Regions from separate parts of the Parabacteroides johnsonii DSM 18315 genome, predicted to be linked through region 1. Evidence: riboswitches for the same ligand, from Rfam matches in the RefSeq annotation. Region 1 holds a riboswitch; each other region holds the start of a gene.
What was found. A riboswitch is a leader RNA that binds a small molecule or an ion and turns the genes downstream of it on or off. The one in region 1 is predicted to bind cobalamin.
Positions count from the first base shown of each region.

Region 2: another riboswitch for cobalamin. It lies ahead of NQ564_RS05765 (ABC transporter substrate-binding protein); the one in region 1 lies ahead of NQ564_RS17340 (hypothetical protein).
Region 3: another riboswitch for cobalamin. It lies ahead of NQ564_RS07270 (TonB-dependent receptor plug domain-containing protein); the one in region 1 lies ahead of NQ564_RS17340 (hypothetical protein).

Region 1 is NZ_CP102285.1:4,242,627-4,247,789, reverse strand. Features, by position in the region: gene NQ564_RS17350 (F0F1 ATP synthase subunit gamma) at 1-267, shown strand, start outside; gene NQ564_RS17345 (putative transporter) at 383-2,059, opposite strand; gene NQ564_RS17340 (hypothetical protein) at 2,066-2,275, opposite strand; cobalamin riboswitch at 2,337-2,542, opposite strand; gene NQ564_RS17335 (anaerobic ribonucleoside triphosphate reductase) at 2,833-5,046, shown strand; gene nrdG (anaerobic ribonucleoside-triphosphate reductase activating protein) at 5,090-5,163, shown strand, end outside.
Region 2 is NZ_CP102285.1:1,400,039-1,405,201, forward strand. Features, by position in the region: gene NQ564_RS05750 (glutamine synthetase) at 260-694, shown strand; gene NQ564_RS05755 (precorrin-2 C(20)-methyltransferase) at 709-1,407, opposite strand; gene NQ564_RS05760 (hypothetical protein) at 1,741-2,100, shown strand; cobalamin riboswitch at 2,142-2,343, shown strand; gene NQ564_RS05765 (ABC transporter substrate-binding protein) at 2,400-3,560, shown strand; gene NQ564_RS05770 (FecCD family ABC transporter permease) at 3,570-4,607, shown strand; gene NQ564_RS05775 (ABC transporter ATP-binding protein) at 4,607-5,163, shown strand, end outside.
Region 3 is NZ_CP102285.1:1,747,377-1,752,539, reverse strand. Features, by position in the region: gene NQ564_RS07275 (sirohydrochlorin cobaltochelatase) at 26-1,144, opposite strand; gene NQ564_RS07270 (TonB-dependent receptor plug domain-containing protein) at 1,167-3,227, opposite strand; cobalamin riboswitch at 3,282-3,485, opposite strand; gene aspT (aspartate-alanine antiporter) at 3,606-5,163, shown strand, end outside.

The sequences.
Region 1 (5,163 bases):
GTTGAAAACACCGTCCCGGCAATCGATTACATCTTGGAACCATCACCGGAAAGCCTTCAGACATTGCTTTTCCCGAAGCTACTCAACCTGACGGTCTATACGACGTTGCTCGACACGACGACATCCGAGCATGCCGCCCGTATGATGGCGATGCAAACGGCTAACGACAATGCCAACGACCTGATCCAAGAACTGACCTTACAATATAACAAAACCCGCCAGCAGGCCATTACCAATGAACTACTGGATATTATGGGAGGACAGTAACAACGTCCGGCTGTCCGCTAAAAAAACACGAAGCTCCGGCGAATCACTTCGACGGAGCTTCTTACTTTAATTACTATTGAACAATATTCTAACAACAAATAACAATACTATTATATTATGTATAGAAGAATAAAATCATCAGTTGTGCCGTCAGTACCCGCAGGAACATCGTCAAGGGATAGACCGTCGCATAGCTGACAGCCGGAGCATCGTTTCCCGCCGTTGCATTCGCATAGGCCAGCGCAGGCGGATCGGTCATACTTCCGGCAAGCAAGCCGATCAACATAAAATAATTCAGTTTGCAGTAATAGCGCCCGATCAACCCGATGACCAGCAACGGCAGCATCGTGATGATAAAACCATAGCCGATCCAAATAAACCCACCTCTATTCACGATCGTATCGATAAATCCGCCTCCCGCATTCAGTCCGACGCAGGCGAGGAACATCGTGATCCCGATCTCGCGCAACATCAGGTTGGCGCTTTGCGTCGTATAGGTCACAAGTCGGTAACGATAGCCGAAACGGCTGATCAGGATCGCCACAATCAACGGCCCGCCTGCCAATCCCAGCTTGATCGGCTGCGGAATTCCCGGAACTGAAAACGGTATACTTCCCAAGACGATTCCCAATGCAATCCCGACAAAGATGGTAATCAGGTTCGGCTCGTTCAGCCGCTTCATGGAATTACCCAAAATAGCACTCACCTTGTCGACTGCTAATTCGCTTCCGACAACCGTCACCCGGTCGCCCACCTGCAACTGCAATCCCTGTGTCGCCACCAATTCAAGACCGGCACGGTTGACACGCGTCACATTGATACCATGCAAGTGACGCAGTTGCAAATCCCCTAACCGGCGGCCTGTCAGTTCCGGCTTTGTCACCAAGATACGGCGGCTGATGAACTGGCTCTCCGCCGGAATCCACTGCTTCCGGTCCATCTGGATTTCTTCCCCGATAAATGTTTTAATCGTTTCCACATCATGCTCGGTCGTGATGACGAAGATTTTATCGTCTTCCTGCAAAACGGTGTTTCCAGTTACAATTTCGACCTTATTAGTCGCTTTGCGCCATATACGCGAGATGACAAATTCGCGATGCTCCAGCAAAGCGGCCAACTCGATCACCTTTCTCTTAAACACTGCCGGATTCTTAACGATCAACGAGACAGGGATGGCTTCCGCATGCGTATCATTCTCCGCCTCCAGCTTCTTCGCTTCATCATCGAAACTGACATGGAACACATACCGGATAAACAGCATCGCCAGAATGATCCCGATTACGCCTAACGGATAGGCAACGGCATAACCCAGCGCAATGCTCTCGTCCCCACTTCCCGTCATATCCGTATAAGCCTGCTGAGCAGCACCGAGCCCCGGCGTATTAGTGACCGCTCCGGACAAGATCCCGACGATGGCCGGGATCGGTATGTTCGCCACGAAGTGTATCACCAAAGCCGTGGCCACACCTAAGAAGACAATACCGCAAGCCAGCCCGTTCAGCGTCATTCCCCCTCTCTTGAACGAAGAGAAAAATCCTGGACCGACCTGCATACCTACCGAATAAACAAATAAGATCAATCCAAATTCCTGAAAGAAATGAATAACGGCAGGATGGATATAAAAACCGAAATGTCCGAGCATGATCCCGACAAAGAGTACCCACGTAACCCCCAACGAGATTCCGAAGACCTTGATTTTACCTAACTGGATACCGGCTGCAACCGTAAATGCGAGCAACAGAAGGGAATGTCCTATCCCTTCGCCCCACAGTAGTTCTTTAATCCATTCCATGATACCCTATCGATCTTTACGGTAAACCGGAGAAACGTCGAAAGCATAGAACGTGTCCCGAATATGCCCGATACATTCCGGACAAAGGCAATTCTTATAATAGACCCTGATAAAGGTTTTCTGATACTGGTCCAAGCCAGTAGCTGCAAAGTCGCCCGACAATAAATCGATGTTGCCGACAAACTTTGTGCCACAACGCGAGCAAAGCTTTTCCATCTTTTTACTATTTATGAAATTAGAAACTTTTTCGAACCATTCTCCTAACCCACGAGGAAAGAATAGCCTTTAATGAACGGCAGGTCTTCTGACTGACTCCCATCCTAAAGCCTTCCCGGTTTATAACCATAAGCCAGTGGCAAAAGTAGTTTCAGGATGTTGAAACGGAGCTTCACAGCAGCGGGACTGTCCGGGATTTTCACCCGATTCCCTTTTAATCCGTATCATCCGATTTGATCATACGGAACCGATTCGAAAGCAAAATTAGACAAAAAAAGTATAGTGTGTATCTCTTTTCCAAATTATTTTTTCCACATTAACACTTTCTTCAGGAGTTTTCCACATTATACACAAAGAGTTAAGAAGGTGTACACTTTTGGGAAATTTTAAAACAAACTAAACTTTAAAAGTTTTCCAATTCATCAAAATAAATAACTATAAATAAATAGATTGACATATTTTAACTACACAAAAGTTTTCCAAAAAGGTTTACCATATTGTTATACTATATACTTTTGCAGGCATAAAAACATACAAATTTCAATAATAGATTTATCATGATTCAGACAGTTATCAAACGTGACGGACGTATCGTCGGATTCAACGAAGAGAAGATAGCAACAGCTATCCGTAAAGCGATGTTGCACACTGAAAACGGAGAAGACCGGGAGTTGGTCCGCCAGATCACCGATCATATTTCTTTCAAAGGCGACACACAGATGACTGTCGAAGCCATCCAGGATGCTGTCGAGTTGGAGTTGATGAACAGTAGCCGTAAGGACGTTGCACAGAAATACATTGCGTACCGCAATCAGCGTAGCATCGCCCGCAAAGCCAAAACGCGCGATATGTTCCTGGAGATCATCAATATCAAATCCAACGACATCACCCGCGAGAATGCCAATATGAATGCCGACACGCCTGCCGGCATGATGATGAAGTTCTCCAGCGAAACGACCAAGCCGTTCGTCGACGACTACCTGTTGAGCGAAGAGGTCAAGGAGGCGGTGGAAAACAACTATCTACATATCCATGATAAAGACTATTATCCGACCAAGAGCCTCACGTGCGTACAGCATCCGTTGGACCGCATCCTGAAATACGGATTTTCAGCCGGACATGGAGAATCACGCCCGGCAAAGCGCATCGAAACAGCCAGTATCTTAGGCTGCATCTCACTCGAGACAGCCCAGAACGAAATGCATGGTGGCCAGGCAATCCCGGCATTCGATTTCTATCTGGCTCCTTACGTGCGCAATAGTTTCATCGAGGAAATCAAGAACCTGGAAGAACTGAACGGGCAGGACTATTCACATCTCTATCAGCGGGAATTGGACGACTATATAAATCGTCCGCTCGAAGGATTAAGCGGCGATGAACGTATCATCCAACATGCCGTCAACAAGACTGTCAGCCGCGTACATCAGTCAATGGAAGCCTTTATTCATAATATGAACACCATCCATTCCCGTGGTGGTAACCAGGTGGTATTCAGTTCTATTAATTACGGAACGGACACTTCGGCCGAAGGACGCTGTATCATCCGTGAGATACTGAAAAGCACATATCGCGGGGTCGGCAACGGTGAGACGGCCATCTTCCCGATCCAGATATGGAAAAAGAAACGCGGAGTGAGCTATCTGCCGGAAGACCGCAACTACGATCTTTACCAGCTTGCCTGTAAGGTGACGGCCCGCCGTTTCTTCCCGAACTTCCTCAACCTCGACGCAACATTCAACCAAAGCGAAGACTGGCGTGCAGACAACCCACAACGTTATATGCACGAGGTTGCAACCATGGGATGCCGCACACGTGTATTCGAGAATCGTTTCGGTCCGAAAACATCTATCGGGCGCGGTAACCTCTCTTTCTCGACGATCAATATCGTACGCCTCGCCATCGAATGCATGCACATAGAAAACAAGGAAGAACGAATCGCCCAGTTCTTTGCCAAACTCGACCATATGCTGGATATAACAGCCCGCCAGCTGCACGAGCGCATGGAATTCCAGAAAACGGCATATGCCAAACAGTTCCCGCTGTTGATGTCGTCTCTCTGGCTGGGTAGCGAGAAACTGAAGCCGAACGACACGATCGCACCCGTTATCAATCAGGGAACATTGGGGATCGGCTTTATCGGCCTGGCGGAATGCCTGGTCGCCCTCACCGGCAAACACCACGGAGAAGATGCAGCATCGCAGGAGTTAGGGTTGAAAATCGTCAGCTACATCCGTAACCGGGCCAATCAGTTTTCGGAAGAATACCAGCATAATTACAGCGTACTGGCAACGCCAGCCGAAGGTTTGTCAGGTAAGTTTACCCGTCGTGACCACAAGAAATTCGGTTCGTTGCCCGGCATCACAGACCGCGACTATTATACGAACTCCAACCATGTACCCGTCTATTACAAATGTAGCGCCCGCCACAAGGCGGAAGTGGAAGCTCCCTATCACGAGATGACACGCGGAGGCCATATCTTCTATGTCGAAATGGATGGAGACGCGACCCATAACCCGGAAGTAATCATGCAAGTTGTCGATATGATGGACCGTTATAACATCGGTTACGGCTCCGTCAACCACAATCGCAACCGTTGTCTCGATTGCGGCTACGAAAATGCGGAAACCCATTTGGAAAAATGCCCGAAATGCGGCAGCGCCCATCTCGACAAACTCCAGCGCATCACCGGCTATCTGGTCGGTACGACAGACCGCTGGAACAAGGCGAAACTGTCAGAACTGAACGACCGGGTTGTTCATAGTGAAAAATGAAGCCTAATCTTTCATTATTAATTATTAATTTTTAATTCACAACGTGCTTTCCATCATTGATATCATAGAAGATACAACAGTCGACGGTCCGGGATTCCGGACCGCGATCTATGCGGC
Region 2 (5,163 bases), 1.9 Mb from region 1:
TATACATTTAGCTATCTATTCTCTTAAAGAATTATAAAATAGACCTTCTTGTATGGAAGTAGTAGGGGTGGGTTTGATAATTTGTTTACTTTTGCATCGTGATGATGATAAAATGAAATCAAAAATCAGTTTTAATGTGATAAAAAGAAAGTGTTAGAATCTTTAAACCAATTTAGAGGAGATATGAATTATGTCAACAGCAAGATTTAGTTTAGCAGTAATTGCATCCAAAGTATTTGAAACAGAAACTTGGTTAAAAATGGTATCAGAGTGTTTCGGGGCCCGTTCGATATCCAAGCAGGTTTGCTCGGACAGCCAGGAAACAAAATGGGAACTTGCGCTCAAGCAGCAGCAGAAGGAGGCCCATTCGCTATGCCATCATGCAATTCATAAACTGATCCCGATGGCAGGTGCATACCAGCAGTCCATGTTGGAGGCTGTATCCCAGGCCAGTTCGATATACGCTCCGGACGAGGCGGAGGCTATTTGCCATGCCGGGAATAAGGTGCTGGATGAGATCTCGAATCATATTTCCGCTATCTTGTATAACGCCCGTAAGACGCGTGAAGCCAACCGCAAGGCCAACAAAATGGAAGATTCGCATATGAAAGCAGTCATATATCATAATTCGGTCCTGCCTTATATCGAGATGCTTCGTTTCCATATAGACAGCCTGAATGCGATAATAGCATAGTTTAGATAGATATACTATTGGATGATCATCAGGGAAAAGTATGGGAATATTTTTCCCTGAATTTGTTTCCGGTCGGAAGTATAGAACTCTTTCCCGGTCCCGACATTCTCAAAATAGTGGAAGTTCGCTTCCGGATGCAACTGGATGCAGGTATGGACAGCCTCCACGCATTGGGACAGCTTCATGATGACGATCACATAGCCGGCCTTGATTTTTTCCGACAATTCTTCCGCTGTCAGCGTTCCGGGTATGACGATGATCTGTTCTTCCTGTTTGACGATATGCAAGCCGGCTAAGGCTCCTGCCGCAATGAAGGCTGGGATTCCGGCGGTTCGTTCTACTTCGATGCGGTTCTCCCTGAATTTGTCGTATATATATTGTATGGAAGAGTAGAACCCGGCATCGCCTTCCGCCACAATGACCACCTTTTTCCCTTCGTCCCAAGCGGATGCTGCCTCTTCATACAAGGCATCGTAGACTTTCCAGGCTTCGGTGCGGTTTTTACTCATCGGAAGCGTGAAGAGCCGGATCGCGGATTCGCCGATTCCCAATTCTTCAATAATACGGGCCGCACGGGAGAGGAGTTGCCCGTTTTTGTTCATGGTGGCGGGACAATAGATGATCTCGGCCTGTCGGAGCTTTTTCAAGCCTTTCAGGGTGATCAGTTCGGGGTCTCCCGGACCGAGCGATACGAAGCAGATGGGGTACGACATATGCGTTTGATTTATTTGATGTGCAAAAGTGAGGAGAATTGAGGAACTTTCCAAATCGGCATTCCACAATTGTGGGGATAATTTCTACATATCCTGTTCCACAATCTTTTTTAGTTTCATTCTGTCTCAAAGTATGAAACTAAAGTTTCTGCCGCATGAAACTAAAGTTTCCCCGGATGAAACAAAAGTTTCAACCTGATGGAACTCTTGAAACTTTTAAAAGCAGTGAAGAATGTTTCAGAAGGAGAATACCGTTTTATGTTCTTTGGCATATAATTTGTATTTAATGGGGCGATTAGAAAAAGGTAAATAGATTGTTTAAAATTTTAGGTTATGAAGAAGTTAGTATTGATGATGGTTATGGTGGTTTCGTGTGTCTGTATGTCTCAAAACGGTTATGCGCAGGCAGGGCAGGACGAGAATATGGATATCGATATGTTGAGTATGAAAAATTTCTATGCGGTCGATATCGTCGATGTGGATCTTGCCACACAGGAAGCGATTTACAACGCTTATGAAAATTGCCTGATCAAAGAGGTGTACAAGTCGAATGGTGGCGGCAGCCCTATCCAGTATAAGGTCTCTCTCGAGACGACTGATCAGCGGAATCTGGTTGTCGCTTTCGACGAAAGCGGCCATGTGCTGAAAGTCATGCCGGAAGACGAATATCTGGCGGCTCGTAAGAAAAACTGATTTGTCTGCCACTTTTCTCTTGAAAGAAAAGTAATATTATTATATTTGCCCTTTGAAACAGGTTTCCCTGTCCTCCTTACAGGACAGGGATGAAAAGGGAACCGGGTGGGAATCCCGGACAGACCACGCTGCTGTGAAACTTCGGTAACATACCGGCAATACTCAATGCCACTGATCGGGGGATCGGGAAGGTGTCCGGGGATGGAAGTAAGTCAGAAGACCTGCCGTTTCGGTTTAGAAGAGTCTCGTCCTCGTGGGGTGGACAACGCTCGCCTGGTTATAATAAAATAATATTGAATATGAAAAAATGCCTGGCAGGGTGCTGCCTGCTTATGTCGTTGTGTGTCGCATCCTCGTGTACGACCAAAAACAATCAACGGACCGACAAGGTGGAAACGACGGAAAAAAGCGCGTTTTCCGGTGTCCATATTGTACCGGAGTATGCCCGTGGTTTCGAATTATCCTATCGGGACGGGTATGTCTTGCTGGATATCCAGGACCCGCAGAATGAGGAAAGTACGACTTTCCATTATGCGCTTGTCAGGAGAGGAACGAAACCGGCCGGCATCCCCGAATCGTATACTGTGATCGAGACACCCATCAGAAGTGTTATCTGTATGACATCTTTGCAGTTGTCCAATTTTATCAAGATGGGCGAACTGGACAAGGTCGTAGGGGTGACCAGTACCCGGCATCTGTTCAATAGAGAGATGAACGAACGTCTCAAGAGCGGGAAGACCGCCAAAATCGGTATAGAAGGGAATTTCGACAACGAGGTGATCATGAGTATGAACCCCGACCTGATCCTTGTTTCGCCTTTTAAACGGGGCGGATATGAGACCTTGAAGGATGTCGGTATCCCATTGATCCCGCATTTAGGCTATAAGGAGATGACGCCGTTGGGACAGGCGGAATGGGTGAAGTTCGTCGGTCTGTTGGTGGGACAGGAGCAAAAGGCAAACGAGACATTCGACGCCATCGCGGCCCGTTACAATGAATTGAAGGAGCTGACGGCGGAAGGAAAAGTGAAGAAACGTCCGGTCGTGTTGAGCGGCGAGATGCGGGGCGGTAACTGGTATGCCGTAGGAGGGGAGAGCTTTCTCGCCCAGCTTTTCAAGGACGCCGGTGCCGACTATTTCCTCAAAGACGATAAACGTTCGGGAGGTGTGACGCTCGATTTCGAAACTGTCTACAACCAGGGTGACGAAGCCGATTACTGGCGCATTGTGAACAGCTATCCGGGTACGTTCAGCTATGAGGCATTGAAGGAGCAGGACCCGCGTTATGCCGATTTCCGTGCCTTCAAAGAGAAAGGGATCATCTATTGCAACATGAAAGATACGCCTTTTTACGAAAGTATGCCGACCGAGCCGGAAGTCGTACTGGCCGACCTGCTGCATATATTCCATCCGGACTTGCTGCCCGATCATACGCCTGTTTATTATGCCCGACTCAAATAAGCTGCACGAATGAGACATTCCACTACTTTTCTTATGTTGCTCATCGTAGCGTCTATCCTGGTCCTGATGTTCCTGAATTTGGTGTTAGGATCGGTGTCTATCCCGTTGAAGTCTGTCTGGAACATTATTTGCGGACTTGGAGACGAGCCGGTGACTTGGCAGAATATCGTCTGGAAATCACGTCTTCCGCAGGCATTGACTGCTTTGGTGGCGGGAGCGGGCTTGGCGATAAGCGGCTTGCAGATGCAGACTGTTTTCCGGAATCCGCTGGCGGGGCCTTCCGTGTTGGGGATCAGTTCCGGTGCGAGTATGGGCGTGGCCTTCGTGGTGTTGTTGAGCGGTAGCCTCGGAGGAGTTGCGCTTAGCAAATTAGGGTTTATGGGAGAAATTGCGCTTTCGATTGCGGCTGTGATCGGTTCGCTGTCGGTGATGGCGTTGATCGTATATGTGTCGCAGAAGGTGAAAGGGAACGTGACGCTACTGATCATCGGTGTGATGATCGGCTACGTGGCGAATGCGGTGATCGGCGTGCTAAAGTTCTTCAGCGTGGAGGAGGATATTCGCGCCTATGTGATCTGGGGGTTAGGCAGCTTCTCACGTGTTTCCGGCAACCAGATGATGCTGTTTGTTGCGATCATGGCGATTCTGATCCCTTTGTCGTTCCTGTTGATCAAGACGTTGAACCTGATGCTGCTTGGCGACGGCTATGCCCGTAACTTGGGATTGAACATCAAGCGGGCACGTCTTTTGGTGATCACCTCGGCAGGAGTGCTGACGGCGATCGTGACGGCCTATTGCGGACCGGTCATCTTTCTTGGCCTGGCCGTTCCGCACCTGTGCCGGGCCATTTTTCAAACCTCCGACCACCGGGTCCTGATGCCTGCCGTCTTGTTTGCCGGTGCCGCATTGGCGCTCGCCTGTAACCTGATTGCCCGGATGCCCGGCTTCGAAGGGGCTTTGCCGGTCAACTCGGTGACTGCCTTGGTCGGTGCTCCTGTAGTGGCCTCCGTACTATTCCGCAAACGTAAGAACGAACTGAACGAATGATGAAACAAGATACGATCCATATACATGATCTCTCTATCGGTTACCGGACAAAGAACGATACTAAGTTGGTGGCAAGCCATATACAAGCCCGGATTTATAGCGGAGAATTAACCTGCCTGTTAGGGGAGAACGGAGTCGGGAAGTCGACGCTCTTACGCACGTTGTCGGCTTTCCAGCCGAAGTTGGGAGGTGAGATCGCCGTCTTGGGACGTGATGTGGATAGCTATTCGGACAAGGAACTGAGCACGACGATCGGTGTGGTCTTGACGGAGAAATGTGATATCCGGAATATGTCTGTGCGGGAGTTGGTCGAGATGGGACGCAGTCCCTACACCGGTTTTTGGGGGCGGTTGGGCAAGGAGGACAAGCAAGTCGTAGAAAAATCGATCGCTCTGGTACGGATCGAGAACCTGGCCTCCCGCATGGTGCATACCCTCTCGGACGGAGAACGGCAGAAGGTCATGATCGCCAAGGCGCTGGCTCAGGAAACACCTGTTATCTTTCTGGACGAGCCGACCGCTTTCCTCGATTTTCCGAGCAAGGTGGAGATCATGCA
Region 3 (5,163 bases), 2.3 Mb from region 1:
GCAAGAGAGTAGCTATTTTATATGATTATTGGTAATCCTCGCCAGTTTGCCACTCGTCGGCATTATTGTAGATGGCTTTCAAATGATCTACCCATACTTTGCGTATGGAGGCATAGTCGCCCAAACCGTTGATCGTACATTTATCGACATCCCCGTTGTGACTTTCGTCTGTGGCGATCTTGAAGCCCATCTTCAGCAATTTCAATCTCCAGCAAGCATCGGCGCCCGGAGTAGCTTCGCTAAAGTCGTCACCGTCTTCGATGCCCCACAGGTCGTTGTGGGCATGGTCGCCAGCGATAGACATGAAGGGAGCCAACGAGATCGTGATATCTGACGGTTGCAGGTTGTTGTCTTCGCAGTATTTTGTCAGTTTGGAATAAACGCTTTCGGCATTAGGCGCAGGTAAAGGTTTTTCATCCTTGTCCAACGGCCAGAACAGCATGTCGCCATAGTCGACAGTCCCGACGAATACGTTTTTGTTAGGAGACAATGCTTGCATGGCTTCTTCCACTTCGGCGTATTTGCTGTTGGCATTGTAGTTCTTGTCCGGGTTGCCGTGTCCCATCAACAGGAGCAAATGTTTTTTGTCGGCCAGGTTGCTCTTGTAATGATCGTATAAGGCGGCAGAAACAGCTTGCACATCGTCTTCATCGTAAACCAGACAGGTACCTTTTGTCACTTGGACATTCGGGTATTGTTCGATCATGAAGTCTTTCTTGACCGTTTTGTTCATTAAGTTCAGATACTCTTCGCCGGGAATGATGTGTAAAGATTGTACGGCTACTTTTTTATAACCGGCTTTACCAATTGCTTTTAACCAAAGATCCGGTTGATAACGCTCGATACCTGTTTCGGCGAAGACACGATTCACACAGGTGTAAGATGTAAAAGCCAGATAGATGTCTGCATCAGGAAATGCCGTTTCGAAATCTGCCAACGTCTGATCGTAGGTCTTGATAGATTCTTTGAAAGTACTTCCGAAAGTACATAGCAGAATGGCTGTCTCGTGCTTTTTGTTCTTTGTCACGAATTCTTCTGCCGGGTTGGCAGATGTTGCATTGTCGTCATCGTCGTCACAGGATGTGAACCCTACTGTGGCTGCAAGTAATAAGCCTGCCAGCCATAAATGTTTAAACTTCTTCATTTTTACTGATTTTTAAAAGTGATTATTTTTGTTTATTCTGAAATTTAACGTTCAGCGAGAGGTATAAAGTCCGTCCGGGACTGGTTGTCCCCCGGTTCTTGCCGAAAGGTGTGCGGTCGATATAATTGAATATATTATCGATGCCGGCATTCATCCCCAGGTTCCATTTCTTCGTTTTCAGCAGTGAGCTTCTTACATTCAGGCGCCAGAGCTGATAGGCTTTTCCATTTCCATCCGTGATGTAATAGCGTGTGGACTGGTATCTGCCGAAAAGGCTGACGCCGACATCTTTGTGTGTCCAGGCTATTTTCCAGTTGGCATTGTGGTAGGAAGTCGCGTTGATCGGCAGATATTTCATGTAGTTGGGATCGTTCTGGTCTTCCGTGTACTGGGCTTTTGCATCCGTATAACTGTAGCCTCCTCCGATAGCCAGTGACGGAAGCACCTGATAGTTGAAGGTGAAGTCGGCTCCGAATGAACGGGCTTTGGCGAGGTTGTTGTATTTCATCGTTTCTTCTACTTCCAGGAATTTGTCTTCTGACGAAGTCGGGACGACGGTCAGGGCGATCATGTTGTGTATCCGGTTATAGTACCCGGTCACGGTTGCCTGGAATTTCCCGTTGCTGTATTCTACGCTTGCCGAACCGTAGTTCGAACTTTGGGGCTTTAGGTTCTCGTTGCCGTAATAGGCTTTCAGCGGTCCCATGATAACGGTGATATAATTCTGATAAAGCTCTTTCAAGGTGGGGGCTTTGAAACCATACGAGTAAGTGGCACGCAGGTTGAAATCGCCAAGGCTGTACTTGGCTGATATTTTTGGGGTGAACTTTTGACCGAATTCTTTATGATGGACAAAACGATAACCGAGAGTCAGGTTTAGCCGGTTTGTTATCGACCATTCGTCTTGTGCATAAGAGGCTAAAGTATAGACAGATGCCTTCCCCTGTTTCAGGCGGTAAGGAGATTTCAGATAGTCGTGTTGGTGCTCGATTCCGGCACTTAAAATATGATTGTCTCCTAAATAGAATACCCCTTTGACATGGTTCAACCATCTGCGCTGCATGGTCTGTAATACGCGGTCGCCGGGGTAATTGACAACCCGCGTTCCGTCGGGATGGAAAAAGTTGGTCACTTCTTGGCCCGTATAATCGAAATAGTAGTTGTACTGTCCGAAAGAAGCATCGGCGGTCAGATAGCTCCGTTTGTCGTTCAGCCTATATTTTAAGCCTAAGGCGTAATCCTGGTTCCGGTAGAAATAGTCGTATAAATAATATTTCCAGGGACCGACAGGACGGAAAATCCATTTCTGGTAATAAGAGGCATCGGCCGACAAGCTGAGTCTGTCGCTCGCTTTATAAGTGAAATTCTGGGAAAGCGTGAAGTTGGTGGAGCGGCTCACTGTTTTGCTCACGCTTCCTTCTTGCAGATCGTGGTGATACCATTCTTGAGTCGTGTTTTGCCAACCTCCGGTATGTTTCATGCTTGCGGAAGTGGTGGAGTTCAGCTTTCCGTTGCTGAACCCTATTATTTCGCTCTGGAGCAGGTCGTCGTAATTGCCGACGCGTGTCGTGTTGGAGACACTGACTTTATCGCGGTTCTTTTTCGTGATGATGTTGATGACACCCGCGATAGCATCGCTTCCATACAAGGAAGAGGAGGCTCCTTTTACAATCTCGATGCGTTCGATGGTTGCCGGGTTGATGATACTCAGGTCGTTTTGTCCGCCGATGTCGCCGTTCATCCGTTTCCCGTTCACCATGATCAGGATATAGTCGTTCTTCAATCCGTTTAGCTGGATATTGCTACCCATGTCTCCCGGACTGAACGTGATGGAAGGGGAGAGGGCGCTCAGAATCTCGTCGAGGCTGCGTCCGTTGTATTGTTCCAACGCTTTCCCTGTGATCACTTCCGTCTGTACGGGAGCGTCTTTCAAATAATGTTCCGTTCCGGTACCTGTCACGACGACCTCGTCCAGGCGGATCTCTCTCAGATCATTCGTATCCGTGCGCAACACGGTTTGTGCGTGTGACGCGCAAAGAGAACAACCCGCAAGAAGGGCTGTCAGCCAACATTTCTTTTTCATGGAAAAAAGAGTTTTATTATGTATGTGTCAATAGCTTTCCTGGCCCCGGGAGAGTTATTATTGTCTTGCTTGGCAGGTTTCCTGACTTAGCCTTTTCGGAAAGCGGCCTTCCCATCCTTGCGGATAGTGGCATGGAGAATGCTTTCTTCTTTTTTTAATATGGCTTTACAGTAGCGGGCACTGTTCCGGATTTCCACCGGATTCCCTTTTATACAACTGTCGGATGGCAGTTATATCACCTAAGCGGAGGCAAAGATAGAGATTTATTTAGAAATGCCAACTATAAATTTAACTCTGCTTTCGTTTGGTTTAACACAACAACTCTTTCCTTTGTCGTGTTTCATTATCAATTTTATTAACGCCAAAAAAAATAGATATATGGAATGGTTTGCCAATTTGCTCCGGCATTACCCGGAGCTTGCCATCTTTCTCACGCTGGCTTTCGGCTTCTGGATCGGTAAATTCAAGATTAAAAAGTTCACGTTAGGGACGGTTACCAGCGTCTTGCTGGTCGGTGTGTTGATCGGGCAATTGCATATCGATATCGGGGCCCCGCTGAAATCGGTGTTTTTCCTGATGTTCTTGTTTGCCGTAGGGTATAGTGTCGGTCCGCAATTCTTCCGGGGATTGAAAAAGGAAGGATTGCCACAGGTCTTGTTTGCCGTCGTGATGTGCCTGTTCTGCCTGCTGGCCCCGTTTATGCTGGCAAAGATCATGGGCTATTCTGCCGGAGAGGCTGCCGGTCTGTTGGCTGGTTCGCAGACGATATCCGCTGTGCTCGGTGTGGCCGAAGATACGATTAACCAATTAGGAATACCGGCGGCAGATAAAACGGATATGATCAATGTCATGCCGGTAGCCTATGCCGTTTCTTATATTTTCGGTACGGCCGGTTCCGCCTGGATCATGAGCGATATCGCTCCTCGTCTGTTGGGCGGGATCGAATCGGTCAAGAAAGCCTGTCGCGAACTGGAAGCCAAAATGGGGGCGGATGACGAAAGCGAGCAACCCGGCTTCATGCCTGCCGCCCGTCCGATCACGTTTCGCGCCTACAAGATCAGCAACGACTGGTTCGGGGCGGGGAAGACCGTGAAAGAACTGGAAGATTATTTGGAAGGAGAAGGAAGACGCCTTTTCGTCGAACGGGTTCGTATCGATGGTGTGATCCGGGATGCGAAGGCCGATCAGATGCTTTTGAAAGGAAACGAAGTCGTGCTCAGTGGACGTCGTGAATTTGTGATCGGAGAGGAGGACTGGATCGGCGATGAAGTCAATGATATCGAGTTGTTAGACTTCCCGGCCGAAACGCTACCCGTATTGATCTCCCGCAAGAAATATGCAGGCATGACAGTTGCCAAACTGCGCAAACTGCCGGTCATGCACGGTGTCAGCATCAAGAGCATCAAACGTGCCGGCATCAACATACCGGTTTTGGCTGCCACGACGATCGATCCCGGCGATATGCTGGAGTTGGTCGGCACAAAATTGGAGGTGAATGCGGCTGCCGATACATTAGGCTATGCCGATCGCCCGACAAACCAGACGGATATGATTTTCGTCGGCCTCGGGATTTTTCTCGGAGGTGTCGTGGGGGCTTTGACGATCCATTTCGGAGGTGTTCCCATCAGCTTGAGTACGAGTGGTGGGGCGTTGATCGCCGGATTGGTCTTCGGATGGTTGCGTTCCAAGCATCCGACTTTCGGACGAATCCCGGAACCTTCCCTTTGGGTACTGAATAATGTCGGGTTGAATATGTTCATCGCTGTTGTCGGTATTACGGCCGGACCGAGCTTTGTCACCGGGCTGAAGGAAGTCGGTATCAGTCTCTTCTTTATCGGTGCGTTGGCTACCGCTATCCCGTTGATTGTCGGTGTGCTGTTGGGAAGATATGTCTTTAAGTTCCATCCGGCCATTACGTTAGGCTGTACATCCGGAG